DNA from 3 places in the Streptomyces sp. NPDC058371 genome. Region 3 is predicted to be linked to each of the others. Evidence: riboswitches for the same ligand, from Rfam matches in the RefSeq annotation. Region 3 holds a riboswitch; each other region holds the start of a gene.

Region 1 (9,135 bases), on a different contig from region 3:
GGGCCACGGCACTGCTCCTGTCGGGAACAGCGCTGCTCGCCGTGTACGTCGTGCCGTTCCTGAAGTACCCGGCCAATCCGCCCGCGGTCGGCGACCCCGACACCATCGGCAAGCGGACCACGCTCTACCTCCTGATGATGCTGTTGAGCGTGCTCCTCGCGATCGCCGCGGTGATCGCGGGCAAGCGGCTCGCGCCGAAGCTGGGCACCTGGTACGCCACCGTCGTCGCCGTCCTCGGCTTCGCCGTCGTGATCGGCCTCGCGTACGAGTTCCTGCCCGCCGTCAACGAGGTGCCGAGCGACTTCCCGGCCACCTTGCTGTGGCGGTTCCGGCTGTCCGCCCTCGCCATGCAGATCACCCTGTGGGGAGGCTTCGGCCTCGTCTTCGGCGATCTGGCCGAACGGCTGCTGCACCCGAAGCCGGCCACGGTGACCGCGGGCACGGCGGTGGCCGCCCCGCAGTGACACGACCGGCACGGCGAGAGGGCCCACGGAACCATCCGCGGGCCCTCTCGCCGTGCGCGGGTTCACCGCCCAGGGGCACGCGACAGTGCGCGACGCCTCCTGAAGCCCAAGGGCACGTGCGGCACGGCGATCCGGACGACCTCCGAGCCGAACGCGCCCTTCCCGGTCCAACGGTCGCCGTGTCAGGACGCGGAGAGTTCCTCGCGGACGGTGCGGGCCGCGGTGACCAGGTTCTCCAGTGACGCGCGGGTCTCGGGCCAGCCGCGGGTCTTCAGGCCGCAGTCGGGGTTGACCCACAGCCGCTCGGCGGGGATGGCCGCAAGGCCCTTGCGGAGCAGTTCGGCCGCCTCCTCGGAGCTCGGGACGCGCGGGGAGTGGATGTCGTACACGCCGGGTCCGGCCTCGCGCGGGTAGCTGTGGGCGGCCAGTTCGCGGGCGACCTGCATGTGGGAGCGGGCGGCCTCCAGGCTGATGACGTCGGCGTCGAGGTCGTCGATGGCCTGCACGATGTCACCGAACTCGGCGTAGCACATGTGGGTGTGGATCTGCGTGTCCGGGCGCACGCCGCTCGTGCTGAGCCGGAAGGCCTCCGTGGCCCACGCAAGGTAAGCCGGGTGGTCGGCCGCTCGCAGCGGGAGCGTCTCGCGCAGCGCGGGCTCGTCGACCTGGATCACGGAACTCCCGGCCGCCTCAAGGTCGTTCACCTCGTCGCGCAGCGCGAGGGCGACCTGGCGGGCGGTGTCGCCGAGGGGCTGGTCGTCGCGGACGAAGGACCAGGCGAGCATGGTGACGGGACCGGTGAGCATGCCCTTGACGGGGCGTGAGGTGAGGGACTGGGCGTACGTCGTCCAGCGCACCGTCATCGGCTCGGGGCGGGAGATGTCCCCGACCAGGACCGGCGGACGGACGTAACGGGTGCCGTAGGACTGCACCCACCCCTGCTGGGTGGCGAGGTAGCCGGTGAGCTGTTCGGCGAAGTACTGGACCATGTCGTTGCGTTCGGCCTCGCCGTGCACGAGGACGTCCAGGCCGGTCTTCTCCTGGAAGGAGATCACTTCCTGGATCTCCGCCTTGATCCGCTCCTCGTAGCCCGCCGTGTCGATCCGGTGTGCGCGGAGATCGGCGCGGGCGGTACGCAGTTCGCCGGTCTGGGGGAAGGAGCCGATGGTGGTGGTCGGCAGCAGGGGCAGGCCGAGGTGAGCGCGCTGGGCCGCGGTCCGCTCGGCGTACGGCTGGGAGCGGCGCCCCTCGGCCTCCGTGACGGCGGCCGCGCGGGCCCGCACGGCAGGGTCGCGGGTGATCGGCGAGCTCGCGCGGGAGGCCAAGGCCGCGCGGTTGGCGGCGAGTTCGGTGGTGATCGGCTCGGTGCCCTCAGCGAGGCCCTTGGCGAGGGTGACGATCTCGGCCGTCTTCTGGCGGGCGAAGGCGAGCCAGCTCAGCACCTGCGGGTCGATGTCCCGCTCCAGGGCGGAGTCGAGCGGCACGTGGAGGAGGGAGCAGGAGGCCGCCACGTCGACCCGTTCCGCCAGTCCGAGCAGGGTGGCGAGGGTGGCCAGCGACCTCTCCAGGTCGTTCACCCAGATGTTGCGGCCGTTGACCACTCCCGCGACGAGGCGCTTGCCGGGGAGGCCGCCCACCGCGGCCAGGGCGTCCAGGTTGCCGGCGGCGGCCTCGGTGAAGTCGAGGGCGAGACCGTCGACCGGAGCCTTGGCCAGCACCGGGAGCGCGTCACCGAGCCGGTCGAAGTACGAGGCGACCAGCAGCTTCGGCCGGTCGGTGAGGGCACCGAGGTCGCGGTAGGCACGCGCGGCGGCGTTCAGCTCGCCCGGGGTGCGGTCCTGGACGAGGGCGGGCTCGTCCAGCTGTACCCACCGCGCGCCCGCGGCGCTCAGGTCGGCGAGGACCTCGGCGTACACCGGCAGCAGTCGGTCGAGAAGGGCGAGCGGGTCGAAGTCCGCGGGCACGCCCGGGGCGGGCTTGGCGAGCAGGAGATAGGTGACCGGGCCGACCAGGACGGGCCGGGCGGTCAGGCCAAGGGCGAGGGCCTCGCTCAGCTCCGCGACCTGCTTGGTCGAGTCGGTCGTGAACACCGTGTCCGGACCCAACTCGGGCACGAGGTAGTGGTAGTTCGTGTCGAACCACTTCGTCATCTCCAGCGGCGCCACGTCCTGGGTGCCGCGGGCCATGGCGAAGTAGCCGTCCAGGGCGTCCGCCTCGACGGCGGCGCGGTGGCGCGCGGGGACGGCTCCCACCATGACGGTGGTGTCGAGGACGTGGTCGTAGTACGAGAAGTCGCCGGTGGGCACCTCGTGGATGCCGGCCTCGTCCAGCTGCTGCCAGTTCGTGCTGCGCAGTTCGGCGGCGGTCGCGCGGAGGGTGTCGGCGCTGACGCGGCCCTTCCAGTAGCCCTCGATCGCCTTCTTCAGTTCCCGGTTCGGGCCCTGGCGGGGGTAGCCGTACACGGTGGCCTGTGCTGCCGCGGCTGCGGTCCTGGTGGTCACGGAGATCTCCTTCGCGAGATGGATCCCTGAGATCCCGGCGACAGGACGCGAGCGCGAAGGGGTGACGAACCCGACGGAGACAACCCCGCGCGGCAAGGCGCGGTCGTCCGTCTGAGATGTACGCCGACCCGCCCACGAGGTCACCGGGATGTCCGCGTACGCATCGTTCGTACGTGGGCAGTTGGCAGGTCTTCGGACTCGTGGGCGCGTCTCGTCGTACAGGACACCTACTGGCCGTCGCTTCCCAGACCCTGTTCGTCGGAGTCCAGTGCGTATGACGGCGGTCGTTCCCACTCACCGCTGCGGGGCAGTCCCGGATTCCCACCAGGTTCCCTCTTGCGACGCGTCCCGCCTGGCGGACGGGGCGAACCAGCTGCACCAGCCAGCCTAGAGGGTGGGGCAATCCGGCGCCTCACGGAGTCCAGGATCCGGATGGTGAGCTGGACCACGGAAGGCGCAGCCGCCACCGGGCGGGAAGCGCCGCACGCGCGCCCTCACCGTCACCCCGATCGGCAAGGGGTGCCGCCTCTGCGAACGCCTCGACCGCCCCGGCGCGCGGTGCCACCCCTCGGCCGCCCGCTGCGGATCGCCCCCAACAGCGGCGCGTTCGTGCCGTATCCGGTAGAGGTCCCGGCAACTGCGTGACGCGGTCCGGAACGGACCGCCGCCCCTGGGTGCCGGGGCGCCCGCTCCGGAGCGACTGCTCGCCTTCCTCGACGGGCTCGGCGCGATCGCCGAAGGCAACGCCGCCCTGCTGTCCGCGCACGGGCAGGCCTGCGCCGAAGGCAAGTACGCCGATCCCAGTTACCAGTTCTGGCACCGCCACCTCAGCGGCCTGTTCGCCGACGGTCGCCCCGATCTCGACGCCGACTTCCTGGCTCACGCCGTACTCGCCGTTTTCGAGGGCGACCTGATCCGCCACATGACACCGCCCGGCGACCCGCGGCGCTTCACCCGTTCCCTCCAGCGGATGGCCATGGTGCTGCTCGGCCGCGACTGACCGTCGGGGCGTTCGCGCGCCGCGCGCCGGTCTCTCCTCGTGATGTGGCTGCCCGGTTCGCGAAGGTCGCGGGCCTGGATGTGATCGGCGCACCCGCGTCCGGGCTGGTCATCGAGAGGAGGAGTAAGTTAGGTTAGGCAAACCTAAGTGTCCGTCTGTCATGGAGGGCCCGGATGCGACGTAACCCCACACGTCCCAGCGCGCCGACAGCAGTTGAGCGCGTCCGCTCGATCCTTGCCGCCGCTCATTCGCTGACAGTGGTGAGCGATGGCCGGCACACTGAAGTCCGCCGTCTCGAAGACACCGGGACCATGGGGCACTTCCACCTGCACGCTCCGTTCGAAGGCGCCGGCGCGCCGTCGGGCGAGCGGATCCCCGTCCGCTTGGAACTCACCGACATTGCCCCCACGCCCGTACGCGACCGGCTGCGCGCCCGGGTCACCCTGACCGGCCTGCTGGCGGCGCCGTACGACCCCGAGGCCGAGGAGAGCACGTGCGTGGAGTTCGGGCAGGGGGTGCTGGAGGACGCCGAGGGGCGCGCGTACGTGACCCTCCACGAACTGGAGGCGACCGAACTCGACCCGCTGGCCACGGTCGAGGCCGGCATGCTGAGCCATCTCATCGACGAACACGGCGAACTCGTACCGCTGCTTCTGCGTCTCGCCCGTCCGGTCCCGGACATCGGCGTGCAGCGTGTGCTTCCGGTGGGCATCGACCGCTACGGCCTGACCCTGCGTCTCGAATACCGGCACACCCACCGCGACGCCCGGCTGCCGTTCAAGACGCCCGTGGACCACATCGATCACGTCGGTCCCCAGATCCACGCCCTCCTGGCCGCGGCACGCCGCCTCTCCCACACGGGTCACCTGCTGACCTGAGCCGAGAAAGGCCGAAGTCCATGACGCAGTCCCGTATCGCCCCGTACCCCATGCCCACCGCGGCGTCGCTGCCCGCCGACGGTCCCTCGTGGAGCATCGACCCGCGTCGGTCGGCGATCCTGGTGCAGCACGTGCAGAAATACCTCCTGCGCTCCCTGCGTGAGAATGCGCCCATCGGTGAACTCCTCTCCAACGCAGGCCGGTTGACGCGATCCGCCCGGTGCGCGGGTGTGCCCGTCGTGTACGCGGTGGGGGCTCCGGGGCAGCGGGCCGGCGGAGCGGGTCACGTCGTTCTGGAGCCGCCCGCCGAGACCGAGGCCCGTGCCGTCGCGGACGTCGTTGAGCCGCAGGCCGGTGACAGCGTGCTCACCGCCAAGCGGTACAGCACGTTCGTCGGCACCCGGCTGCGGGCGCGTCTGAAGGAGCTGGGGCGGGACCAACTCGTGGTCGTCGGCGTGGGCGCGCGGACGGAGGTGCTGCTCACCGCGGCGGACGCCTGGATGCAGGACCTGGAGCCCTTCGTCGTCGGCGACGCCGTGGTCGACAGGACGGCCGCCGATCACGCGATGGCCTTGCAGTGGCTGGCCGCCACCTGCGCGGCGGTCGCGGTCACCGACTCCGTGGTGGAGGCGTTCCGCGGGCAGCGCGTCGATGCCGAGGCGGTCTGAGCGGAGACCGCGGGCTGCCGGCGAACGGCGTGCGCGAGTGTCGGCGGCCGGTTGTCGGCCCCCGGGGGTGATCGGCACAGCCGTGATCGAGGGACCTACTGGTGCGCCAGCCCGTGGCGGTCGGCCCAGGCGTTGATCGCTGCGGCCAGCTCCTCGGGTCGGTCCTCCGGCGAGTGGTGGCCGGCCAGACCATGGCGGGAGACCTCCAAACCCGCAATGTGCTCCTCGCACCAGGCCGCGGCCCCTCGGTCGGTCATCGCTCCCGGGCCGGGCTCGAACGCGGCGAGCAGTTTGGGGACTTCGGGGCTGGCGGCCAGCCAGGCGTCGTAGCGTTCGACGCGGGCCACGACGTCGGCGGGCTCGCCGTCCAGCGGCATCATGCGCGTCCACGCCAGCACCGGACGGCGGCTCCGTGGAGTCGGGAAGGGGCGGCGGTACACCTCCAGGTCGGCAGGGTCGAGCGCAGTGGCGAGTGTGCCCGGGAGCCCCTCTATGAACAGCGACTTCTCAAGGATCATCTCCTCGCCCACCCCGGGAGTGCGGAGCAGGGTGAACAACTCCCTTCCGGCTGCCGGGAATTCGTCGCCGACCAGCGGCTTGATGATCGTCTCGGTGAAGGCGAGGCCGCGGACGCGGCCCGGGAGGCGGGCGGAGCGGTCGAAGGCCAGCGCGCCGCCCCAGTCGTGGCCGACGAGGACGGCGTCGACAAGCCCGAGGGCGTCGAACCAGGCGTCGAGGTAGCGGGCGTGGTCGTCGAAGGAGTAGGCGAGGTCGGGCTTGCCGGAGTCGCCCATGCCGATGAGATCGGGGGCCAGCAGGCGGCGGCCGGGCGCGACCACCCCCGGCAGAACGTTCCGCCACAGATGGGAGGAGGTGGGGTTGCCATGGAGGAAGACGAACGGCACCCCATCGGGATCGCCGGACTCGCGGTAGTGGATGGTGGAGTCGAGGACGGAGACGGTCGGCACGGTGGTCTCACTTCGCTTTCGGTACGGGGATTCAGAGGTTGAGGCTCAGGACGCGGTCGACGGTGATCTCGACGACGACCAGGTCCCGTGGGGCAGGCGGGGCCGCGCGGTAGCGGACGGAGTAGCGGCGGACCGCCTCGGCCAGGCGTGCGGGATCATCGGTCACCGTGGCCCGGCCTTCGAGGGTGACCCAGCGGAAGCCGTCCGCCTGACAGAGCGCGACACGGGCTGTCGGGCCGCCCGTCGCCACGTTCCGGGCCTTGCGGGTCCCCGCCCGGGTGGTCACCCGGGCCAGGCCGGTGGCCGTGTCGTAGGTGAAGCGGACGGGGGTGACGTGCGGAGTGCCGTCGGGGCGGAGGGTGGTGAGGGTGGCCGGGTGGGGCCGGGTGAGGAACGCCCGCGTGGTGGAAGGGAGTTCGACGGTCGCCCGTCTCACTTCTTCATCACGCCCTCGTTCCAGATCAGTTTGGCGATGTTCGGCTTCTCGGCCGTGGTGATGACGCCCATGGCCGTGCGGACGTACCGCTGCTCTTCCAGTTCGTGCAGCATGCTCGCGGCGAGGTCGGCACGGGCGGTGAAGACGCCGTCGGCGCTGGTTTCGGCGGTGTGGTAGTCCGTGACGACGGAGTGCTCGAAGAGGCCCGAGGGCCGTACGAGGGTCCAGTCGAGGTCCGTGTGACGGATCACGGCCTCCATACGGCGCATGTCCTCATGGAGGGTGCGGCCCAGGCGTCGGTTCACCAGCGGGTCGAGGACCCAGTTGAAGAAGTGGGCGCCGGTGGGGCGCCAGTTCGGGTCGGCGATGCTGGAGCTGACGGCGAGCAGTCGCTTGATGCCGTGGTTGGCCATGGCCTCGGTGATGACCGTGGCGCTCGCCGAGTACGTGGTGACGGCCTCCTTGCTGAAGCGCGCGCCCAGCGCGGAGAGGACGGCGTCCGTCCCGCCGATCGCGGCGTCGACCGCGGCCGGATCGGTGGCGTCGGCGACGGCCACGGCGAGGCCGGGCCGCGCGGAGAGGGAGCCGGGGCGGCGGGTCACGGCGACGACCTCGTGGCCGGCTGCGAGGGCCTGGTCGGTGAGGTGGCGGCCGGTCGGTCCGTTGGCGCCGAAGACTGCGATACGCATGATGTCGGGGCATCCCTTTGGTGTGGTTTCCGGAACGCCCTTGACTGTGCCGATCATCGAACCCAGGCTCAACGCTGATGAATAACGCCGCTCCTGCCCCCGTCCGCACCCGGGGCCGCCCCCGCGGCAACCCGCCGACCCGCGAGTCGATCGTCTCGGTGGCCCGTGCGCTGTTCCTGGAGCGCGGCTACCGGCGCACCACCTTGCGCGCGGTGGCCGGGGCCGCCGGGGTCGACCCGGCACTGATCGCCTACCACTTCGGCTCGAAGAAGGGCCTGTTCGCGGATGTGATGCAGTTCCAGTGCGCCAATGCACTGACGGTGGAGGACGTCCTCGGCGGCGATCCGGCCACCCTCCCCGACCGCCTGATCGACGCGGTGACGAACCTGTGGGAGGACGCCGACTTCCGCCGGCTCACCGCCGGCGGCGACGAGGCCGCCGAAGTGATCCGCGAGTACCTGGAACGCGAGCTGCTGGACCGGCTTGTTGAATTTCTCGGCGGCCGGGACGCGACCGCCCGCGCCACGGCCGTGGTGACGGTTCTCGGCGGCCTCATCTACACCCGCTACCTCAACCCCCTCCCCACCCCCGCCGCCCTCACCCCGTCCGAGATCCGCCGCATCCTCACCCCGGCGCTGCGCGCGGCGCTGGCCCCGAGACCGCGCGCCACGGCAGCCACCAGGGCGGGCGTGATCGCTGACGGAAGGCACGCCTAAGGTGAGTTCGAGCGGGCGGTCGGCTGCCGGAGGTGTGTCTCGGCCTGCCCTCTGGCGGGGCGAGGAGGTCGTCGCGCGGCACCGACCGGCCCGCCCGGCATGGCAAGCTCCTGCCCGGCATCGCAAGGTCCTGCCCGACCGGCCGGTCGCTTCGGGCAGCGCCGGTCTGCAGGCTGTGTGGCCGAACTCAGCCCGTCTCGCCCTCGTCCGCCGTGGTGACCATCCCACCGGGCTGTTCCGGGAACACGAATCCCACGAAGTGCTGTCCGCGCTTTCCGAGGTGCCGGCCGAGGTGGCTACGGCCGGGTCGCGGATGCCTGTCATGCCGCCGCCGCGCGGAGAGTCACCGGTGTCGTCGACTTCCGGTACGGCGACGAGGTCGGGGACCGGGAGCGACGCGCGGCGGCGTTCCGGCCGGCCGTGCGGGTGGCGGCCGCCGTCCATCCGAGCAACCTGGACGCGGCCGTGTAGCGCGGGGCCTGCGCACGGGTGCCGCGGTCGGTGCCGGGGGCGCATGGTGCGGGCGGGCGCAAGGCGCGCGTGGGTCCGCTGACGCTCATCCCTTCCTGGGGCCTGCGGTACACGCGCATGTGCCGCGGGCGGCAACAGGCGTGAGGCTCAGTGGTCCGGTCCGGTCCGGTCCGGTCCGGTGCGTTCCGGTTCGGTCCGTTCCGGTCTGTTCCGGTCCGGTCGGGCCGGACGCGGGCTCGACGACACCCTTCCTCCGCCTGCAAGTTGATGGGCTGCGGTCAGCAACTCGTAGGCCTCGAAAATCCGCGAGCCTTTCACCCAGAGCCCAGGCAGGATGCCCTCTG
Region 2 (9,135 bases), on a different contig from region 3:
CCGCTCCCGTGACCGAATCCCCAGAACCATGCGAGAACTCTTCACGACTCCCACGCACATCGCGCCGTAACTCTGCGCCCTGGCAAAGGAGTTGCTGGACCGCTACACCGCCGCGCTGCCTCAGGCCTGCGACCAACAGGACCCATTGGAGATCGACATCGACGCGATCACCGCCGGCGCGGACGAACCAGCCATGCACGCCGCGGATCCGCAGCACCGCCTCGTCCCATCCGCCTACCGGCGCACGCGCGGCATCCCCAGGCCGATCCACGAGATGATCTCGCGCTGGATCTCGTTGTTGCCACCGCCGAAGGTGAAGATCACCGCCGAGCGGTAGCCGCGTTCCAGCTCTCCGTGGAGGACGGCACCGGCCGAGCCCTCCTTCAGGGCACCGGCCGCGGCGACGATCTCCATCAGCCAGGCGTACGCGTCCCGGCGCGCCTCGGAGCCGTACACCTTGACGGCCGAGGCGTCCTGCGGGGTGAGGGTGCCCTCCTGGACGGCGTTCACCATCTGCCAGTTCAGGAGCTTCATCGCGTCGAGCCTGGTGTGGGTCTGCGCCAGGCGCCGGCGTACCCAGGGGAGGTCGACGACGCGGCGGCCGTCGGCGAGCTTGGTCTCCATCGACCAGCGCTGCACGTCGTGCAGGGCGCGGATCGCCATGGTGCCGTGCGCGGCGAGGGTGACGCGCTCGTGGTTGAGCTGGTTGGTGATCAGCCGCCAGCCCTTGTTCTCCTCGCCGACCCGGCGCGAGACGGGGACGCGGATGTTCTCGTAGTAGCTCGCCGTGGTGTCGTGCGAGGCGAGGGTGTTGATGAGCGTGCACGAGTAGCCAGGGTCGGCGGTCGGGACCAGGAGCATGGTGATGCCCTTGTGGGGCGGGGCGTCGGGGTCGGTGCGGACCGCGAGCCAGACCCAGTCCGCGGTGTCGCCGTTCGTCGTCCAGATCTTCTGCCCGTTGACGACGTACGCGTCGCCCTCCCGTACGGCCTTGGTCTTCAGCGCGGCGAGATCGGTCCCCGCGTCGGGCTCGCTGTAGCCGATGGCGAAGTCGATCTCACCGGAGAGGATCTTCGGCAGGAAGTACGCCTTCTGCTCGTCCGTGCCGAACCGCATGATCGTCGGACCGACCGTGTTCAGGGCCATCAGCGGCAGCGGTACGACGGCCTGGGCCGCCTCGTCGAAGAAGATGAACTGTTCCATGGGGCTCAGTCCGCGGCCGCCGTACTCCTTGGGCCAGCCGACGCCCAGCCAGCCGTCCGCGCCGAGCCTGCGGATGGTGTCGCGGTAGAAGCGCTTCTGCGCCGCCGGGTCGGAGTAGCGGGCGTAGGCGTTGTCCGGCACCAACTCGGCGAAGTAGCCGCGCAGTTCGGTGCGCAGCTGGTGCTGCTCGGGCGTGTATTCGAGATGCACGGCGCCTCCTGGCCCCCAGTGGACCGGTCGGTCCCACCCGGACTTGACGGCGCACACAGTAGAACTCGTTCCAGAAATTGGGAATGCCGATGACGCGCCCGGACCGCCGGAGGTACCTCCGGGGGCCGTCCCCGCGCATGTCCTGATCGGCGCCCGGGACGTAGCATGCGAGAAGTTCCCCGGGGACACTCCTCCCATCAGCGGTTTCCCGGGAGTGCACGAGCGGCGCGACGACGATCATGGACGACACGCCTCATGAAGACCGACAAGCACGACGCCGGGGGCGGACAGGCATCCCCTCCCCACAGACCTGCGCTGAGCCGCTCGTACATAGCGGCGGCGGCGCTGGCGCTGATCGACGCCAACGGCCTGCGCGCCTTCTCCATGCGCAAGCTCGGCGCGGGGCTCGGCGTCGACCCGATGGCCGCGTACCGCTACTTCAAGGACCAGGAGGCGCTGTTCGACGGTGTCGCCGAGCTGCTCTTCGACGAGCTCGACGTCGACTCGCTGCCCTGGGAGAGCACCTGGCGTGCGGTGGCCGAGCGGTACTGCCGGCAGTTGCGGGACACGCTGGTCGGCCATCCGCACGCCGTCGCGGTGTTCGCGACCCATCCGGTCCGCTCGCGCGCGGCGGTCGACGCGAGCGCACGGCTGACCGAGCAGCTCCGGGCGGCCGGCTTCGGGCCCGCTCACGCGGGTCACGTCGTTCGCTGCCTGCGCGAGTTCACCGTCGGGCACGCGCTGAGCCTGGCGGTGCTGCGCCCCGGTGCCGAGGCCGGCGACGACCCCGCCGAACAGTTCGAGACCGGGCTGACCGCGATGCTGGACGGATTCGAGCGGCTGACCTGAGGCGCCGAAAGCGGGCCGGCGCCGGTTCCTCTGGAGCCCGGCCCCGATCCCGCTCGCCGCTCAGGGCGCCACGGAAGCCGCCGGCACGGCGGCATTCTCCTGCTGCTGGGGTTCCGAGGTGGCCGGCGCCGGAGTCAGCAGCCGCTGGGCCAGCACACCGAAGACGAGCCCGAAGGCGGTCCACAGGGTCAGCTGGATGGCCAGCGCCGCGAGCCGGAACTGCCACAGCAGGGTGGCCGAGAAGTCCTTCGGCACCTCGTTGACCGCCGGCAGGAAGGCGTACGCGAGACCGGTGGCGAGGACGAAGAACGCGCCCGCCACCAGCGTGGCGTTCCAGTTCCCGAGGCGGGGCGCCAGGCGTCTGCCGAGGATCACCGTGGCGACGGCGAGCAGCACGCTGAGCACCATCATCAGGAAGTACAGCGTCGTGCGCTTGCCGATGGTGTCGGGGTCACCGACGGACGGCGGGTTGGCCGGGTACTTGAGGAACGGCACGACGTAGACCGCGAGCAGGCCCGCCGTCGACAGGAGCAGCGCGCTCGCACGCGGCCCGAACCGCCCGATCCGGCCGAGCGCGAAGCAGTACGCGAGGGCCGCGATGCCGCCGAACGCGACCCCGTAGACGAGCACGCCGGTGGCAAGACCGCCGGTGGACTGCATGGTGCGGGTGACCGCCTCCATGCCGTGCTCGTGCGTGTGCGCCTCCTCGTAGGCGATCGCCGTGTCGACGCGCGGCTCACCCAGGAAGTAGGCGACGACCAGGGCGAGCAGACCGGCGGCGAGACCCGCCAGCATGCCGCGCACCAGAAGATTTCTGACCATTGCGGAGTTCATGGACTCGTACGCTTCCTCGCGCCGTCAGTGGCAGGGGAAGCCGAGCAGGTGGCGGGCGTCGTGGACCCACTCGTGCACGTTCTCGCCGGACACGACCGAGGTGGCGCCCTGCTCGGCGCCGACGAAGTAGAGCAGGACCAGCATCAGGATGCCGAAGAAGACCGCCCAGGGGACGATCGCGCCGATCGGCAGCTTGGCGGGTACGGCGGTGGGGGTGACAGTCGGCTGAGCGACGGACTGCGCCATGTGGCAGGACCTCCTGGGGAACTCGCGTCCCGTCTTGGTGGTGCACAGGACGACGGCCGCGGGTCTGACTTGCTCGACCTTCGCCGCCCTTGGCAAGGGGCGGCTCTTGTGGGCTTACAGTGGCGCGACCGTGCCGGACTTCCACCGGACTTCCGCCGAACCGTCGTCAATATCGTCGAGACCGTACCGCGAAGCGGGAGCCCGGCCAAGGGCGCACGGAGCGCACGCTTTGCGCCCCCGTCACCCGGACGCGCCGCCAACTCCCTTGTCGCGTACGGCTTTCGAGCAGGAGAGGGACGCGTCGTGAACGCGAGAACTGGCCGATGACAAGTCGAGTGATCTTGATCTCAGCGGCGTCCAGCGAGGCCCTGCGCCAGGCCCGCTTCGACGACGGCTGCCCGGTCGACGCCGCCGGGCTCAGGCGTGCGCGGGCGGCGGCGGGCGCCGTTCCGGGCGCGGAGCGGCGGTGGGTCTCCCCCGGCGTGCGCTGCCGTGACACCGCCGATGCGCTCGGCCTCGCCGCCGCGGTGGAGGTGCCCGAACTGACCGGCCTCGACGTGGGCCGCTGGCGCGGCGCGACCCTGGACGAGGTGAGCGCGAAGGAGCCGGACTCGGTGGCCCGCTGGCTGACGGACCCGGAGTCCGCACCGCACGACGGGGAATCGGTCCGGGATTTCTGCGACCGGATCGCGCGCTGGCTGGACACGGCCGCGCCGCTCACGGGCCGGAGCGTCGCCGTGGTGGAGCCGGAGGTCGTCCGGGCCACGGTGGTACGGGCCCTCGGCGCCCCCGAGTCGGCGTTCTGGCGGGTCGACGTGCCGCCACTGACAGCCACGGAGCTCAGCGGACGCTCGGGCCGCTGGAACGTACGGACGGGACGGCCGTTGGAGGGTTCGGACGCCGACTGAGTGCAGGACGCGGCCCAATGCCCCGCATACGGCCTGCGGTTGAGCCCCCCGCTGCACGAGGGCCTGCCGAACCCGACGCCGCACGCGGACCTGCCGAACCCCGCCCCGCGCCGAAGGCGATCCGGCTGAGTACGGCGGAGGGCCCGTCACCGTACGCGGGCCGCCTTCGCACGTGCCCGCACGGACCCACCTGCGCGGGCCGACCGACCTCAGCGCAGTGTGGCCATGAAGTCCGCGCAGGCCTGAGCGCACTCGCGGCAGGCCTTGGCGCTGTCCTCCGCGCCCGCGTACTCCTCGAAGATCTCGGCGCACTCCAGGCACACCGTCCGGCACCACTCCAACTGGATGCGGATCGTGGCCTCGTTCTGGCTCGTCTGCTCGGACAGCATGCGGCACGTCGCGTCGCACACCTCCGCGCACAGGATGCCCTGGCGTCGTACGCGTTCCTGGTCTTCGGGGCCGTCCGGGTCGGCGAGGCTCGCGCGCAAGGCGCACGCTCGTGCACAGTCGGTACACGCCTGGGCACAGGTGAAACGATCCTCAAGGAACCGGAAGAGCTCCTCCTGGGATGCTGTTGTGGTCACGCGGAGCGGGTTGCCGCGGTCGAGCGTGTCAAACCCTGCGCCCCTGATCGGGCGGTTCAGGCGATGACGAGAGACACTCGCGTGCCGGTGGCGGACAGGACTCCGACGAGCCCCGCGGCCCTCCCTCGCCCGAGCGCAGTAAGGCCGCAGTACGGCGTCCGAATCCCGCCGGTTCCTGCGGCGGGCATGCCCCACAGTGGACGTAGGGAGACACCGGCCCGGGCCTCCTGAACTGCGCGCTCCCGAAGGGACAGGACTCATGACGCTCCATACGACGATCGACAGCCCGCTGGGTGAACTGCTGCTCGTGGGCGAGGAGTCGGTGACCGCGAAGGGCGGCACGGCGCTCGTCTCGCTGTCGATGCCGGGACAGCGGCACACCGCCGTCGTGCGGCACGGCTGGATCGAGGACGCGGACGCGTTCACCGAGATCGCCGCCCAGCTGCGCGGGTACTTCGACGGCACGCTCATCCGTTTCGACATCGAGTACGCGGGCGGCGGCAGCGACTTCCGCCAGCGGGTGTGGGAAGCCCTGGACAGCATCCCGTACGGGACGACCCTCAGCTACGGGGACATCGCCGCCCGGATCGGCGCCCCGAGGGCCGCGGTCCGTGCCGTCGGCACGGCCATCGGCGCCAACCCGCTGCTGATCGTGCGCCCCTGCCACCGGGTGATCGGCGCCGACGGCGCGCTCACCGGCTACGCGGGCGGCCTGGACGCCAAGCGCCGGCTCCTCGAACTGGAGCTGAAGTCCACAGAGGCCCTCACGTCGTGAACCACTCCACGCGTACGGCACGGGCGGGCACGGCCCACTCCCCGCGCACGGCGCAGACGGCCGAGGGACGCGTGGCCGCCGTGGACTGGGCCGCGGTCACCGCGGAGCTCGACGAGCACGGCCATGCGCTCACCGGCCGGGTCCTCACCGCGGACCAGTGCCACGCACTGGCCGCCCTGTACGACGAGGACGACCGCTTCCGCACGACCGTCGACATGGGCCGCCATCGCTTCGGCTCCGGTCAGTACCGCTACTTCACCCACGAACTCCCCGAGCTGGTACGGGAGTTGCGCGAGGCGTTCTATCCGCGGCTGCTGCCCATCGCCCGTGACTGGGCGGCCAGGCTCGGGCAGCCCGCGCCCTGGCCCGGGAACCTGGCGGAGTGGGTGGCGATGTGTCACACCGCCGGACAGACCAAGTCAGCGCAGATCCTGCTGCGTTACGGCCCCGGGGACTGGAACGCCCTGCACCGCGATGTGTTCGGCGAGATGTTGTTCCCGCTCCAGGTCGTGATCGGCCTCGACGCACCCGGAGTGGACTTCACCGGCGGCGAGTTCCTCATGACGGAACAGCGCCCACGTGCCCAGTCGCGGGGGTCGTCCACGACTCTTCCGCAGGGGCACGCGCTGGTCTTCACGACGCGCGACCGGCCCGTCGCTTCCCGGCGCGGCTGGTCGGTGGCCCCGATGCGCCACGGCGTGAGCACCGTGCGCTCCGGTCGACGCCGCACCCTGGGCCTGGTCTTCCACGAGGCCGCCTGAGCCGGCCCGGGCCGGCGGCCGAGGGGCCGCTGAAGGGCGTGTGCGAAGGTCCGGTTGCGCGCGACGCGCGTCTGCGAACGGCGTGTTTCCGTTCTGCGAACAGGTGGCCGTGCGCAGCGACACGCGCCTGCCTGCGGGTGACCATGGCGGCATGCACCCGGGCGCCCGTAGGCCGCCCCCGCCCCGCCGCAAGGATGCGTCATGACCCTGCCGCCCGCCACACTCCACTGGGTGTCCGAGAACTGGGACGCCCCGGCTCCGGCCGGGCTGCGCGCGCTGATGTCCGCCGAACTCGCCCCGCGCTACGCCCCCGTCGAGCACCGTCGCGTCCGCGCACCCCAGCCGACGGCGGACGAGATCGTCGTCACCTGGGTCTGCTACGCCGAGGACATTCCGGTGGCCACCGCATCCCTGCGCAGACTCCCGGACCGACACGAGGTGAAGCGGGTCTTCGTGCACGCCGAGCACCGCGGCCGTGGTCTCGCCAGAGCGGCGCTGCGGGCGGTGGAGTCGACGGCACGCGGGCTCGGCATCGAGCGGTTGTGGCTGCAGACGGGTGCGCTCCAGCCGGAGGCCCGGGCGCTCTACGGGCGCGAGGGCTGGCAGCGGGTGGGCACGTATCCCCCGCACGACCGGAACCCGTTCAGCGTCTGCTTCAGCAAAGCGCTCACGCCGGACTCCGACTCTCCCGCCGGTGTCTCGTGAGGTCCCCGGGGCCGCCGCGGCGGAGCCGTCTCGCGCGCTTTCACGCCGCCGCGTCCCTGGTGGTGCGGGGTGACCACCCCTGGTTTCTCCGTCGGATGACGGTGCTCGTGACGCGCCGGCACGTCGACTACGCGCGGGTCACCACCACACGGTGTACCTCCGCGAGCTGACCCCCGACGCCTCCGCGTCGGCCGCAGCTGCCCTGTCGGCAGCCCCGCGGCGCCTTCGCCCACCCCCGCACTCCTCCACCTCACGCGCGCCTCCGTACGCCGTACAAGGGAGAACCATGAGCCAGCCGATCGACTCCGTCACCGCGGGGCACACCCCCGAGGACGAACCCACCGGTCCCGACACCTCGGCCTGGTCGTTCGAGACCAAGCAGATCCACGCCGGTGCCACGCCGGACCCGACGACCGGGGCGCGGGCGGTGCCGATCTACCAGACCACCTCGTTCGTGTTCCGCGACACCCAGCACGCGTCGGACCTGTTCTCGCTGGCTGAGCCCGGCAACATCTACACCCGGATCCACAACCCCACGCAGGACGTCCTCGAGCAGCGCATCGCCGCGCTGGAGGGCGGTGTCGCCGCCGTGGCCCTCGCCTCCGGGCAGGCCGCGGAGACCCTCGCCATCCTGACCCTGGCGAGCGCGGGCGACCACATCGTCTCCAGCACGTCCCTGTACGGCGGAACGTACAACCTCTTCCGCCACACCCTGCCCAAGTTCGGGATCGAGGTGTCCTTCGTCGACGACCCGGACGACTCCGACGCCTGGCGGGCGGCGATCCGGCCCAACACCAAGGCCCTGTTCGCGGAGACGCTGGGCAATCCGCGCGGCAACATCCTCGACGTGCGGGCGGTGGCGGACGTCGCCCATGAGGCCGGCGTCCCGCTGATCGTGGACAACACCGTGCCGACCCCGTACCTGCTGCGCCCCATCGAGCACGGCGCCGACATCGTCGTCCACTCGGCGACGAAGTTCCTCGGCGGCCACGGCACGACCATCGCGGGTGTCGTCGTGGACGGCGGCACCTTCGACTTCGGCGCCCACGCCGAGCGCTTCCCCGACTTCAGCGAGCCGGACCCCAGCTACCACGGCCTGCAGTACTGGCCGGCGCTCGGCCCGGGCGCCTTCGCGATCAAGCTGCGGGTGCAGTTGCTGCGCGACATCGGGCCCGCCCTCTCCCCGCACTCCGCCTTCCTGCTGCTGCAGGGCGTGGAGACGCTCAGTCTGCGGATCGAGCGGCACTCGGCCAACGCCCAGGCCCTCGCGGAGTGGCTGGAGCAGCGCGACGAGGTCGCCGTCGTGCACTACCCGGGCCTCGAGTCCAACCGGTGGTACGAGGCCGGACAGCGGTATCTGCCGCGAGGTGCCGGCGCGGTGCTGGCCTTCGAGCTGCGGGACGGCGTCGAGGCGGGCAAGCGGTTCGTGGACGCCGTCGAGCTCTTCAGCCATCTCGCCAACATCGGTGACGTCCGCAGTCTCATCATCCACCCGGCGTCGACCACGCACAGTCAGCTCGACGAGGAGCAGCTGGCGGCGACCGGCACCTCGCCCGGTCTGGTCCGGCTGTCGGTCGGCATCGAGAACCTCGCCGACCTCAAGGCGGACCTGGAGGCCGGCTTCCGCGCGGCCAAGGGAGCGTCCTGAACACCGTGCCGACGAGCTCGGAGGTCCCCCTTCCGCCGGCCTCCGGGGCCTGGCGGGAGGGGGACCCGCCCGGGCGGCGCCAGTGGCACGTCCGGGAGAAGCCGCTGGCCCTGGAGTCGGGCGGCGAACTGCCGGGCGTGCGGCTCGCGTTCGAGACCTGGGGGCGGCTCGCACCGGACCGCTCCAATGCCGTGCTGGTGCTGCACGCGCTCACCGGCGACAGCCATGTCGCCGGGCCCGCCGGGCCGGGGCACCCGACCCCGGGCTGGTGGGACGGGCTCGTCGGACCGGGCCGGGCACTGGACACGAACCGCTTCTTCGTAGTCGCCCCGAACGTGCTGGGCGGCTGTCAGGGCAGCACCGGACCGTCGTCACCGCGGCCGGACGGGCGGCCCTGGGGCAGCAGTTTTCC
Region 3 (9,135 bases):
CAGCGTGGGCAACCGCAAGTGCCCGGCCGACCACTTCTCGATGGCCGAGCTCGCCATCATCCTGGCGACCGTGGTGCCCAAGTGGCGTCTGGAGAACCTGCCGGAGACCGACCGCAACACCAGGGTCGGCATCACGCTCCGGCCGAGGCGGCTGCTGCTGAGGGCCGTGCCGCGCTGACCCCGCGCGCTTACCGGCGCACGTTCAGGCAGCCTGCGGGCCCCTGAACGTGCGCCGGTACGCCTGCGGGGTTGTCCCCAGGCTCCGGACGAACTGATGGCGCAGCGCGGCCGCGTTGCCGAACCCGGTGCGGCCCGCGATCGCGTCCATCGTCTCGTCCGACGCCTCCAGCAACTCCTGGGCCAGCAGCACCCGTTGCCGCAGGATCCAGCGGTAGGGCGTGGTGCCGGTCTCCTGCTGGAAGCGGCGCGCGAAGGTGCGCGGGGACATGTGGGCGCGGGCGGCGAGCTGTTCCACGGTCACCTCCTCGTCGAGGTGGCGCTCCATCCAGACGAGCACCTCGCCGACCGTGTCGCACTGCGAGCGGGGCAGCGGCCGCTCGATGTACTGGGCCTGTCCGCCGTCGCGGTGCGGCGGTACGACCATGCGGCGCGCGACGGCGTTGGCGACCTCGGGACCCTGCTCCTTGCGGACGATGTGGAGGCAGGCGTCGATTCCGGCGGCGGTGCCCGCCGAGGTGATGACGGGGTCCTCGTCGACGTACAGGACGTCCCGTTCGACGATCGCCCGCGGATGCCGGCGGGCGAGCTCGTCGGCATGCTGCCAGTGCGCCGAGCACCGCCGCCCGTCGAGGAGTCCGGCCGCGCCGAGCACGAAGACGCCCGAGCAGACGCTGAGCACCCGGGCGTCGCGCCGCACGGCCCGGCGCAGGGCGTCGAGCAGTTCGGGCGGATAGCCGTGCCCGGCATTGTCGCGTGCGGCCGGCACCACGATCAGGTCGGCCTCTTCGAGCCGGTCGAGGCCGTACGGAGTGGAGACGGTGAACCCGGCGACATGGGTGCCGAGGGTCGGCCCCTCGGCCGAGGCCACCGCGAAGTCGTACACGGGCAGGCCCTCGTCGCTGCGGTCGAGGCCGAACACCTCGCAGACGACGCCGAGTTCGAAGGGGTGCACTCCGTCGAGGAGCACCGCGGCCACGTTTTTCAGCATGCTGCCAGTGTGCCTCGGATGTGGCAGGAATTCGAGGGCCTACGGCAGTCCTGCCACTGACCTCGGCGGCCGATCGGCGCGACAGTGGTGTTCATGGAGACACTCATGAACACCACAGTCGCCCTGCTGACCGTCCTCGGGATCTTCGTGGTCCTGGCTCTCCCCGCCCTGCTCGGACTGCGCCGCGAAGCGCGGATCGACCGGCAGTTGAGGGCCGCGCAGGAGCCTCAGAACTCCTCGTCGAACCCGACCGAGCCCTCCACCGCCACCTGGTACGCCGAGGGACGGCGCTCGAAGAAGTTGGTCAGCTCCTGAACCCCCTGAAGCTCCATGAAGGAGAAGGGGTTCTCGGAGCCGTACACCGGCGCGAAGCCGAGGCGCGTCAGTCGCTGGTCGGCGACGCACTCCAGGTACTGGCGCATCGAGTCGGTGTTCATCCCCGGGAGGCCGTCACCGCACAGGTCGCGCGCGAACTGCAGCTCGGCCTCGACGGCCTCCCGCAGCATGTCGGTGACCTCCTCCTGGAGCCGGTCGTCGAAGAGTTCCGGCTCCTCCTTGCGGACGGTGTCGACGACCTCGAACGCGAAGGACATGTGCATCGTCTCGTCACGGAACACCCAGTTGGTGCCGGTCGCGAGGCCGTGCAGCAGACCCCGGCTGCGGAACCAGTAGACGTACGCGAAGGCGCCGTAGAAGAAGAGCCCCTCGATGCACGCGGCGAAGCAGATCAGGTTCAGCAGGAAGCGGCGGCGGTCGGCCTTGGTCTCGAGGCTGTCCAGCTTCTCCACCTCGTTGATCCACTTGAAGCAGAACTCGGCCTTCTCGCGGATGGACGGGATGCTCTCGACGGCGTCGAAGGCCGCCGCCCTGTCCTCCGGGTCGGGCAGATAGGTGTCGAGCAGCGTCAGATAGAACTGGACGTGCACGGCCTCCTCGAACAGCTGGCGCGAGAGATACAGCCGCGCCTCGGGCGAGTTGATGTGCTTGTAGAGCGTCAGCACCAGGTTGTTCGCCACGATCGAGTCGCCCGTCGCGAAGAACGCGACCAGCCGGCCGATCATGTGCTGCTCGCCCTGCGACAGCTTCGCGAGGTCGGCGACGTCCGAGTGGAGGTCGACCTCCTCCACGGTCCAGGTGTTCTTGATCGCGTCCCGGTAGCGCTCGTAGAAGTCCGGGTAGCGCATGGGACGCAGGGTCAGCTCGAAGCCCGGGTCGAGCAGGTTCTTCTCGGTCTTCTCAGGTGCGGCGGTCATTACTGGCAGGCCTCGCAGGACTCGGGGTTCTCAAGGGAGCAGGCGACGGCGTCGGGGTCGGCGACCTGCTGGACGGGGATGGTCTTCTCGGGCTGCGCCTGCGCCTGCGCGGCACGGGCGATCCGGGTCGCCGGGCGCGAGCGCAGGTAGTACGTCGTCTTCAGGCCCGACTTCCAGGCGTACGCGTACATCGAGGAGAGCTTGCCGATGGTCGGCGTCTCCAGGAACAGGTTCAGCGACTGGGCCTGGTCGAGGAACGGGGTGCGGGCCGCGGCCATGTCGATCAGGCCGCGCTGCGGGATCTCCCACGCCGTGCGGTAGAGGTCGCGGACGTCCTGGGGCACCCAGGTGAAGCCCTGCACCGAGCCACTCGACTCGCGCAACGCCTCCCGGGTCTGCGCATCCCACACGCCGAGCTTCTTCAGCTCCTCCACCAGGTAGGAGTTGACCTGGAGGAACTCGCCGGACAGCGTCTCGCGCTTGAACAGGTTGGAGACCTGCGGCTCGATGCACTCGTAGACGCCCGCGATGGACGCGATGGTCGCGGTCGGCGCGATCGCGAGGAGCAGCGAGTTGCGCATGCCCACCGCGGCGATACGTTCCCGCAGGGCCGCCCAGCGCTCCGGCCAGTTCAGCTCGACGTCGAAGTGGTCGGGGTGCAGGACACCGCGGGCGGTACGGGTCTTCTCCCAGGCCGGCAGCGGGCCGTTGCGCTCCGCGAGGTCGGCGGAGGCCTCGTACGCGGCGAGCATCACGCGTTCGGCGATCCGGGTGGAGAGCGCGCGGGCGGCGGGCGAGTCGAAGGGCAGCCGCAGCTTGAAGAAGACGTCCTGCAGACCCATCGCGCCGAGGCCCACCGGCCGCCACTTGGCGTTGGAACGGCCCGCCTGCTCGGTCGGGTAGAAGTTGATGTCGACGACCCGGTCGAGGAAGGTCACCGCGGTGCGCACGGTGGCGTCCAGCCGCTCCCAGTCGATGTCGCCGTCGACCACGAAGGCGCCCAGGTTGACCGACCCGAGGTTGCAGACGGCCGTCTCCCCGTCGTCCGTGACCTCCAGGATCTCGGTGCACAGGTTCGAGGAGTGGACGGTGTGGCCCGGCTCCGCGGTCTGGTTGGCGGTGCGGTTGGCGGCGTCCTTGAAGGTCATCCAGCCGTTGCCGGTCTGCGCGAGGGTGCGCATCATGCGGCCGTACAGGTCGCGGGCCGGGATCGTCTTCTTGGCGAGCCCGGCTTCCTCCGCCTTGCGGTACGCGGCGTCGAACTCGTCGCCCCACAGGTCGACCAGCTCGGGCACGTCGGCGGGGGAGAAGAGCGACCAGACGCCGTTCGTGTCGACCCGGCGCATGAACTCGTCCGGGATCCAGTGCGCGAGGTTCAGGTTGTGCGTACGGCGGGCGTCCTCACCGGTGTTGTCGCGCAGCTCCAGGAACTCCTCGATGTCGGAGTGCCAGGTCTCCAGGTACACCGCGGCCGCGCCCTTGCGCCTGCCGCCCTGGTTCACCGCGGCCACCGAGGCGTCGAGGGTCTTCAGGAACGGGACGATGCCGTTGGAGTGCCCGTTCGTGCCGCGGATCAGCGAACCCCGGGAGCGGATCCGGGAGTACGACAGGCCGATGCCGCCGGCGTGCTTCGAGAGCCGGGCCACCTGGTGGTAGCGGTCGTAGATGGAGTCCAGCTCGTCCAGCGGGGAGTCGAGGAGGTAGCAGGACGACATCTGCGGGTGCCGCGTACCGGAGTTGAAGAGCGTGGGGGAGGACGGCAGATAGTCGAGGCGGCTCATCAGGCCGTAGAGCGCGGCGACTTCGTCGAGTGCGCGGGTCGAGTCGTCCTCGGCGAGACCGCTCGCCACCCGCAGCATGAAGTGCTGGGGCGTCTCGATGACCTGCCGGGTGATGGGGTGCCGGAGCAGATAGCGGCTGTGCAGCGTGCGCAGCCCGAAGTAGCCGAAGCGGTCGTCGCCTTCGAGGTCGATCAGCGCGTCCAGACGGGTCGCGTGCAGGCGTACGAACGCGGCCGTGCGGTCGGCGATCAGACCCTCGCGGTGGCCCGTGGTGATGGACCCGGAGAACGACGTGACGCCCTGCGAGGCGGCCTCGGCGGCGATGCTGATCGTCAGCAGCCGGGCGGCCAGCCGCGAGTAGACGGGGTCCTCGGAGATGAGTCCGGCGGCCCCCTCGGTGGCCAGTTCGCGCAGCTCCGCCTCATCCGCGCGGGCGGACCGGCCGCGCAGCGCGGCGGCGGCGACCCGGCCGGGGTCGGCGCCGGGGAGGTCGGCGGTGAGGCGGGTCAGGGTCCGCAGCAGTGCGGCACCGGGACCGTCCGTCTCCACCGACGTCGCGGACGGTGTCGCTGTGGCCGGATCGGCTGGCGCGATGGTCACGTGGGGCTCTCCCTCGCTCGGCACGGGGCCTTGCGGAGGGCAGCGGGACACGCGACACCTTGCCGGTACGCGTGCGTCCACCGGCCCATTCCACGAGACCCGGACGTCGTCGGCGCCCGGGCCGGGTGGCCGGGGCGCGCTGTCGGCAGGTCCTCGGACTGACCGAGTGCGCATACGCGCACAAGTACACCGTTGCGGGACAGTTCCGGATTCGCACCGGATTCCCCTGCGACGACAGCGAGCACGAGCATACATCTTGTGCCGGGCTGCGGTGGCACCCCCACATCTTGTGTCGCGCCGTTCTCGGAGCGTGTCAGAGCGTCAACTCATAGGTGAGCAGCAGGATGTCGTCGATGTCCGGGAGCGGGTTCCAGTCGCGCTCGGGGCAGCGTGTGAAGCCGAACCGTTCGTAGAGGCGGTGGGCCGCGTGCATGGTCCGCTGGGTGGAGAGCACGACGCGGACGCAGCCGTCGACCTCGCGGGCCCGCTCGACGCACGCGTGGACGAGGGCCGCGCCGGCGCCTCGCCCCCGGTCCTCGCGCGCGACGGCGAGCATCCGCACCTCCGCCTCGCCGGACCGCGCGATGTCGGCCATGGGCCCGCCGGCCGGCACGAAAGTCACCCCGCCGAGCACCCGGGCGCCCTCGACGGCGACGAGCGCATCGGCCGCCGCCGCCCGCTTCGCCACGTCCCGCAGCTCCCCGAGGTACTCGTCGCTCTCCCCGAAGTCGAGGAGGCCGTCGCCGAGATACGCCTGGGCGGTGAGTTCCCCTACGGTCGCGTACTCCTCGGGCCGCGCCCGCCTGATGACGATGTCCATGCGGGGAGTGTGCCGGACGGGCACGACGACGGGCCGCCGAATTTCTCGGCGGCCCGTCGAGGGGTACGCGAACCACGGGCCGTCCTCGGGTACGAGACCGGCGGCCCGTCAGGGGGTGCGGGACCGGAACCGGGTGCGGGACCCGGTCAGTGCGTCGTGCCCGCCGTGGCCGGCGGCAGCTCGACCTGCACGCCCGCGTCGCCCGCGTCCACCGTGTAGTCCTCCGGGGACGTCTCGTCGATGCCGTCCGGCGCCTTGAAGGCCCGCAGGGCGAAGGTGAGGACGACGGTCACCACGATGTTCATGACGAACGCCGTGAGACCGATGTAGCCGATCTCGCCGATGCCGGGGATCTCCTTCGAGCTGCCGCCGAAGTGCTTCTGGGTCGGCGAGGCGACGCCGTACGCGGCGAGCGTGCCGTACACCATGCCGACCGCCCAGCCCGCGAGCAGCGCCCAGCGGTGGAACCAGCGGGTGAACAGGCCGCCGACCAGGGCCGGGAAGGTCTGCAGGATCCAGATGCCGCCCAGGAGCTGGAAGTTGATCGCGACGGTCTTGTCCATGGTGAGGACGAAGACCAGCGCGCCCACCTTCACCAGCAGCGAGACCAGCTTGGAGACCTGGGTCTCCTGCTTCGGCGTCGCGTCCGGCTTGATGAAGTCCTTGTAGATGTTGCGGGTGAAGAGATTCGCGGCCGCGATCGACATGATGGCCGCCGGCACCAGCGCGCCGATGCCAATGGCCGCGAAGGCCACTCCCGCGAACCAGTCAGGGAACATGTTCTCGAAGAGCTGCGGGATCGCCAGCTGCCCGTTGTCCACCTTCACCCCGGCCGCGATCGCCATGAACCCGAGCAGGGCCAGCAGGCCCAGCATGAGGGAGTACAGCGGCAGGATCGTGGTGTTGCGCCGGATCACCTCGCGGCTGCGCGAGGACAGCGTCGCGGTGATCGAGTGCGGGTACATGAACAGCGCGAGGGCCGAGCCGAGCGCCAGCGTGGCGTAGGTCCACTGGCCGGCCTCGGCGGGCACCACTCCGCCCGCACCCGCCGTCGTGAACTTGTCGGTCGCCGCCTTGAAGATGTCGTCGAAGCCGCCCAGCTTGATCGGGATGTAGATGATGGCCACCGCGATCACGATGTAGATCAGGGTGTCCTTCACGAACGCGATCAGCGCGGGGGCGCGCAGACCCGACGAATACGTGTACGCGGCCAGCACACCGAAGGCGATGAGCAGCGGCAGGTCCTTCACGAACCAGTTCGTGTTCTCGCCGCCGCCGACGCCCATCACGTCGAGGACCGCCTGGATGCCGACCAGTTGGAGCGCGATGTACGGCATCGTGGCGAGGATGCCCGTCACGGCCACCGCCAGCGACAGCCCCCTGGAGCCGAAGCGCCCGCGCACGAAGTCCGACGTCGTCACATAGCCGTGCTTGTGCGACACCGACCACAGCCGCGGCAGGAAGGTGAAGATCAGCGGGTAGACGAGGATGGTGTACGGCACGGCGAAGAAGCCGGCCGCGCCCGCCGCGTAGACGGCCGCGGGTACGGCGACGAAGGTGTACGCCGTGTAGAGGTCGCCACCGAGCAGGAACCAGGTGACCCAGGTGCCGAACGACCGTCCGCCCAGGCCCCATTCGTCCAGCGTGTGCTCGTTGTCGGCCCTGCGCCAGCGCGCGGCCACGAAGCCCAGGGCCGTGACGGCCAGGAAGAAGAAGATGAAGACGCCGAGGGCGACTCCGTTCACGCCGTCGTTCACTTCGACGCACCCCCACCCTGCGACGTGCGGGCGCGCTGGTCACGCTGCCACAGCTTGTACGCGGTCATCGTCAGCGCCGTGGAGATGAACACCCACAGCATCTGGTACCAGTAGAAGAACGGGATGCCGATGAAGGTGGGGTCGATCTTGGAATACGAGCCGACCCACAGCATCGCCACGAACGGCGCCACGAGACAGAGCGCGATGACCACCCGCGCGGGTGTCACCACCGCTCTGTTCACTTCTGACTCTTCGGACATCTCGTGACTCCGTCCACTCTCTGATCACCTGTGTAACGCGCAGGCAATCTAGGCGACGGTGTCAGCCCAGCGGAACCCCCGTCCGCATATCGGTCTTCGTGTCGTCAGCAGCAGCGGAACCCCTGGCGGGGATCGGCCTCCTGGCGGACCGTCCGCATCCGCTCGAACTCGCGGCGCGTCGGCACGGACGCGTCGGTATGGTCCTGTCGGACGTGGGCGACATAGCGGTCGTACGCGGACTCGTCCGTCAGTTCCCTTACGTACCAGCGCAGTCCCCGTCCCGCGCGGCTAACCGCCCTGTACAGCGCCGACCGCATCGCGCTCCGCCTCCTCCGCCTTCTCCGCCCTGGTCGGGATCAGCCCGGCCGGGGCCACGATCTTCGACTGCACGTACGGCGCCTCGCTCAGGGAGGAGAGCGCCGGGCGGCGTACGTGCCGGACGCAGACCCGGGCCGCGTCCACGATCACGACCACGACGAGCAGGGCGAGGGCCGCCGAGAGGACGCCGTCCACCGTGGAGTTGGTGACGACGGTGTGCATGTCGTCCATGGTCTTGGCGGGCGGCAGGACCTTGCCCGCGTCGATGCCGTCCTGGTACACGCTGCGTTGCTGGAAGAAGCCCACGCGCGGGTCGCTGGAGAACACCTTCTGCCAGCTCGCCGTGAGCGTCACCGTGGCGTCCCAGGCGAGCGGAATCCCGGTGATCCAGGCCCACTTGAGGCGCCCGGACTTGACCAGCAGGGTGGTGCAGACGGCGAGCGCCACCGCCGCGAGCAGCTGGTTGGCGATGCCGAAGATCGGGAAGAGCTGGTTGATCCCGCCGAGCGGTTCGTGGACGCCCACCCACAGGAAGTAACCCCACAGGCCGGTCACCAGCGCGCTGGTGACGACCAGACCCGGCTTCCAGCTCACGTTCTTGAAGGGCCGGTAGACGTTGCCCAGCATGTCCTGAAGCATGAACCGGCCCACGCGCGTGCCCGCGTCCAGCGCGGTCAGGATGAACAGCGCCTCGAACATGATGGCGAAGTGGTACCAGAACGCCCGCAGGCCCCCTCCGGTCACCTTGGAGAAGATCTCCGAGACGCCGATGGCGAGCGTGGGCGCGCCGCCGGTCCTGGAGAGCAGGGTCTGCTCCTCGACGCCCCGGGCTGCGGCGGCCAGGTCTTCGGGGGAGATGACGTACCCCATGTGGCCAACCGCCACCGAGGCGGACTGCACGGTGGTTCCGACGACCCCCGCCGGGGCGTTCATCGCGAAGTACAGGCCCGGGTCGATGATGCAGGCCGCGACCAGCGCCATCACCGCGACCGACGACTCCATCAGCATGGAGCCATAGCCGATCATCCGGATCTGTGTCTCCTTCTGGATCATCTTCGGCGTCGTACCGCTCGAGATGAGCGCGTGGAATCCGGACAGCGCGCCGCACGCGATGGTGATGAAGACGAAGGGGAAGAGCGAGCCGGCGAAGACCGGCCCGTCACCGTGCGCGGCGAAGT

The links. Region 3 has a riboswitch for cobalamin ahead of ACFWM2_RS16640 (ribonucleoside-diphosphate reductase subunit alpha). Riboswitches for the same ligand answer to the same signal wherever they lie in the genome.
Region 1: another riboswitch for cobalamin. It lies ahead of metE (5-methyltetrahydropteroyltriglutamate--homocysteine S-methyltransferase); the one in region 3 lies ahead of ACFWM2_RS16640 (ribonucleoside-diphosphate reductase subunit alpha).
Region 2: another riboswitch for cobalamin. It lies ahead of ACFWM2_RS08930 (CbtB-domain containing protein); the one in region 3 lies ahead of ACFWM2_RS16640 (ribonucleoside-diphosphate reductase subunit alpha).

Annotation. Positions count from the first base shown of each region.
Region 1 is NZ_JBHXJC010000001.1:1,367,089-1,376,223, forward strand. It holds gene ACFWM2_RS05960 (CbtA family protein) at 1-464, shown strand, start outside; gene metE (5-methyltetrahydropteroyltriglutamate--homocysteine S-methyltransferase) at 647-2,965, opposite strand; cobalamin riboswitch at 3,131-3,354, opposite strand; gene ACFWM2_RS05970 (DUF2470 domain-containing protein) at 4,139-4,843, shown strand; gene ACFWM2_RS05975 (isochorismatase family protein) at 4,864-5,511, shown strand; partial or broken gene ACFWM2_RS05980 (haloalkane dehalogenase) at 5,607-6,485, opposite strand; gene ACFWM2_RS05985 (pyridoxamine 5'-phosphate oxidase family protein) at 6,511-6,915, opposite strand; gene ACFWM2_RS05990 (NAD(P)-dependent oxidoreductase) at 6,912-7,604, opposite strand; gene ACFWM2_RS05995 (TetR family transcriptional regulator) at 7,682-8,320, shown strand; gene ACFWM2_RS06000 (hypothetical protein) at 9,135-9,135, shown strand, end outside.
Region 2 is NZ_JBHXJC010000002.1:308,561-317,695, forward strand. It holds gene ACFWM2_RS08915 (acyl-CoA dehydrogenase family protein) at 235-1,413, opposite strand; gene ACFWM2_RS08920 (TetR/AcrR family transcriptional regulator) at 1,669-2,262, shown strand; gene ACFWM2_RS08925 (CbtA family protein) at 2,323-3,096, opposite strand; gene ACFWM2_RS08930 (CbtB-domain containing protein) at 3,121-3,342, opposite strand; cobalamin riboswitch at 3,380-3,542, opposite strand; gene ACFWM2_RS08935 (histidine phosphatase family protein) at 3,666-4,250, shown strand; gene ACFWM2_RS08940 (four-helix bundle copper-binding protein) at 4,460-4,834, opposite strand; gene ACFWM2_RS08945 (methylated-DNA--[protein]-cysteine S-methyltransferase) at 5,094-5,609, shown strand; gene ACFWM2_RS08950 (2OG-Fe(II) oxygenase) at 5,681-6,370, shown strand; gene ACFWM2_RS08955 (GNAT family N-acetyltransferase) at 6,572-7,075, shown strand; gene ACFWM2_RS08960 (bifunctional o-acetylhomoserine/o-acetylserine sulfhydrylase) at 7,362-8,723, shown strand; gene ACFWM2_RS08965 (homoserine O-acetyltransferase) at 8,729-9,135, shown strand, end outside.
Region 3 is NZ_JBHXJC010000004.1:419,948-429,082, forward strand. It holds gene ACFWM2_RS16620 (cytochrome P450) at 1-178, shown strand, start outside; gene ACFWM2_RS16625 (helix-turn-helix domain-containing protein) at 203-1,168, opposite strand; gene ACFWM2_RS16630 (hypothetical protein) at 1,274-1,483, shown strand; gene ACFWM2_RS16635 (ribonucleotide-diphosphate reductase subunit beta) at 1,396-2,421, opposite strand; gene ACFWM2_RS16640 (ribonucleoside-diphosphate reductase subunit alpha) at 2,421-4,802, opposite strand; cobalamin riboswitch at 4,929-5,070, opposite strand; gene ACFWM2_RS16645 (GNAT family N-acetyltransferase) at 5,116-5,622, opposite strand; gene mctP (monocarboxylate uptake permease MctP) at 5,769-7,379, opposite strand; gene ACFWM2_RS16655 (DUF3311 domain-containing protein) at 7,376-7,639, opposite strand; gene ACFWM2_RS16660 (YbdD/YjiX family protein) at 7,744-7,956, opposite strand; gene ACFWM2_RS16665 (carbon starvation CstA family protein) at 7,928-9,135, opposite strand, start outside.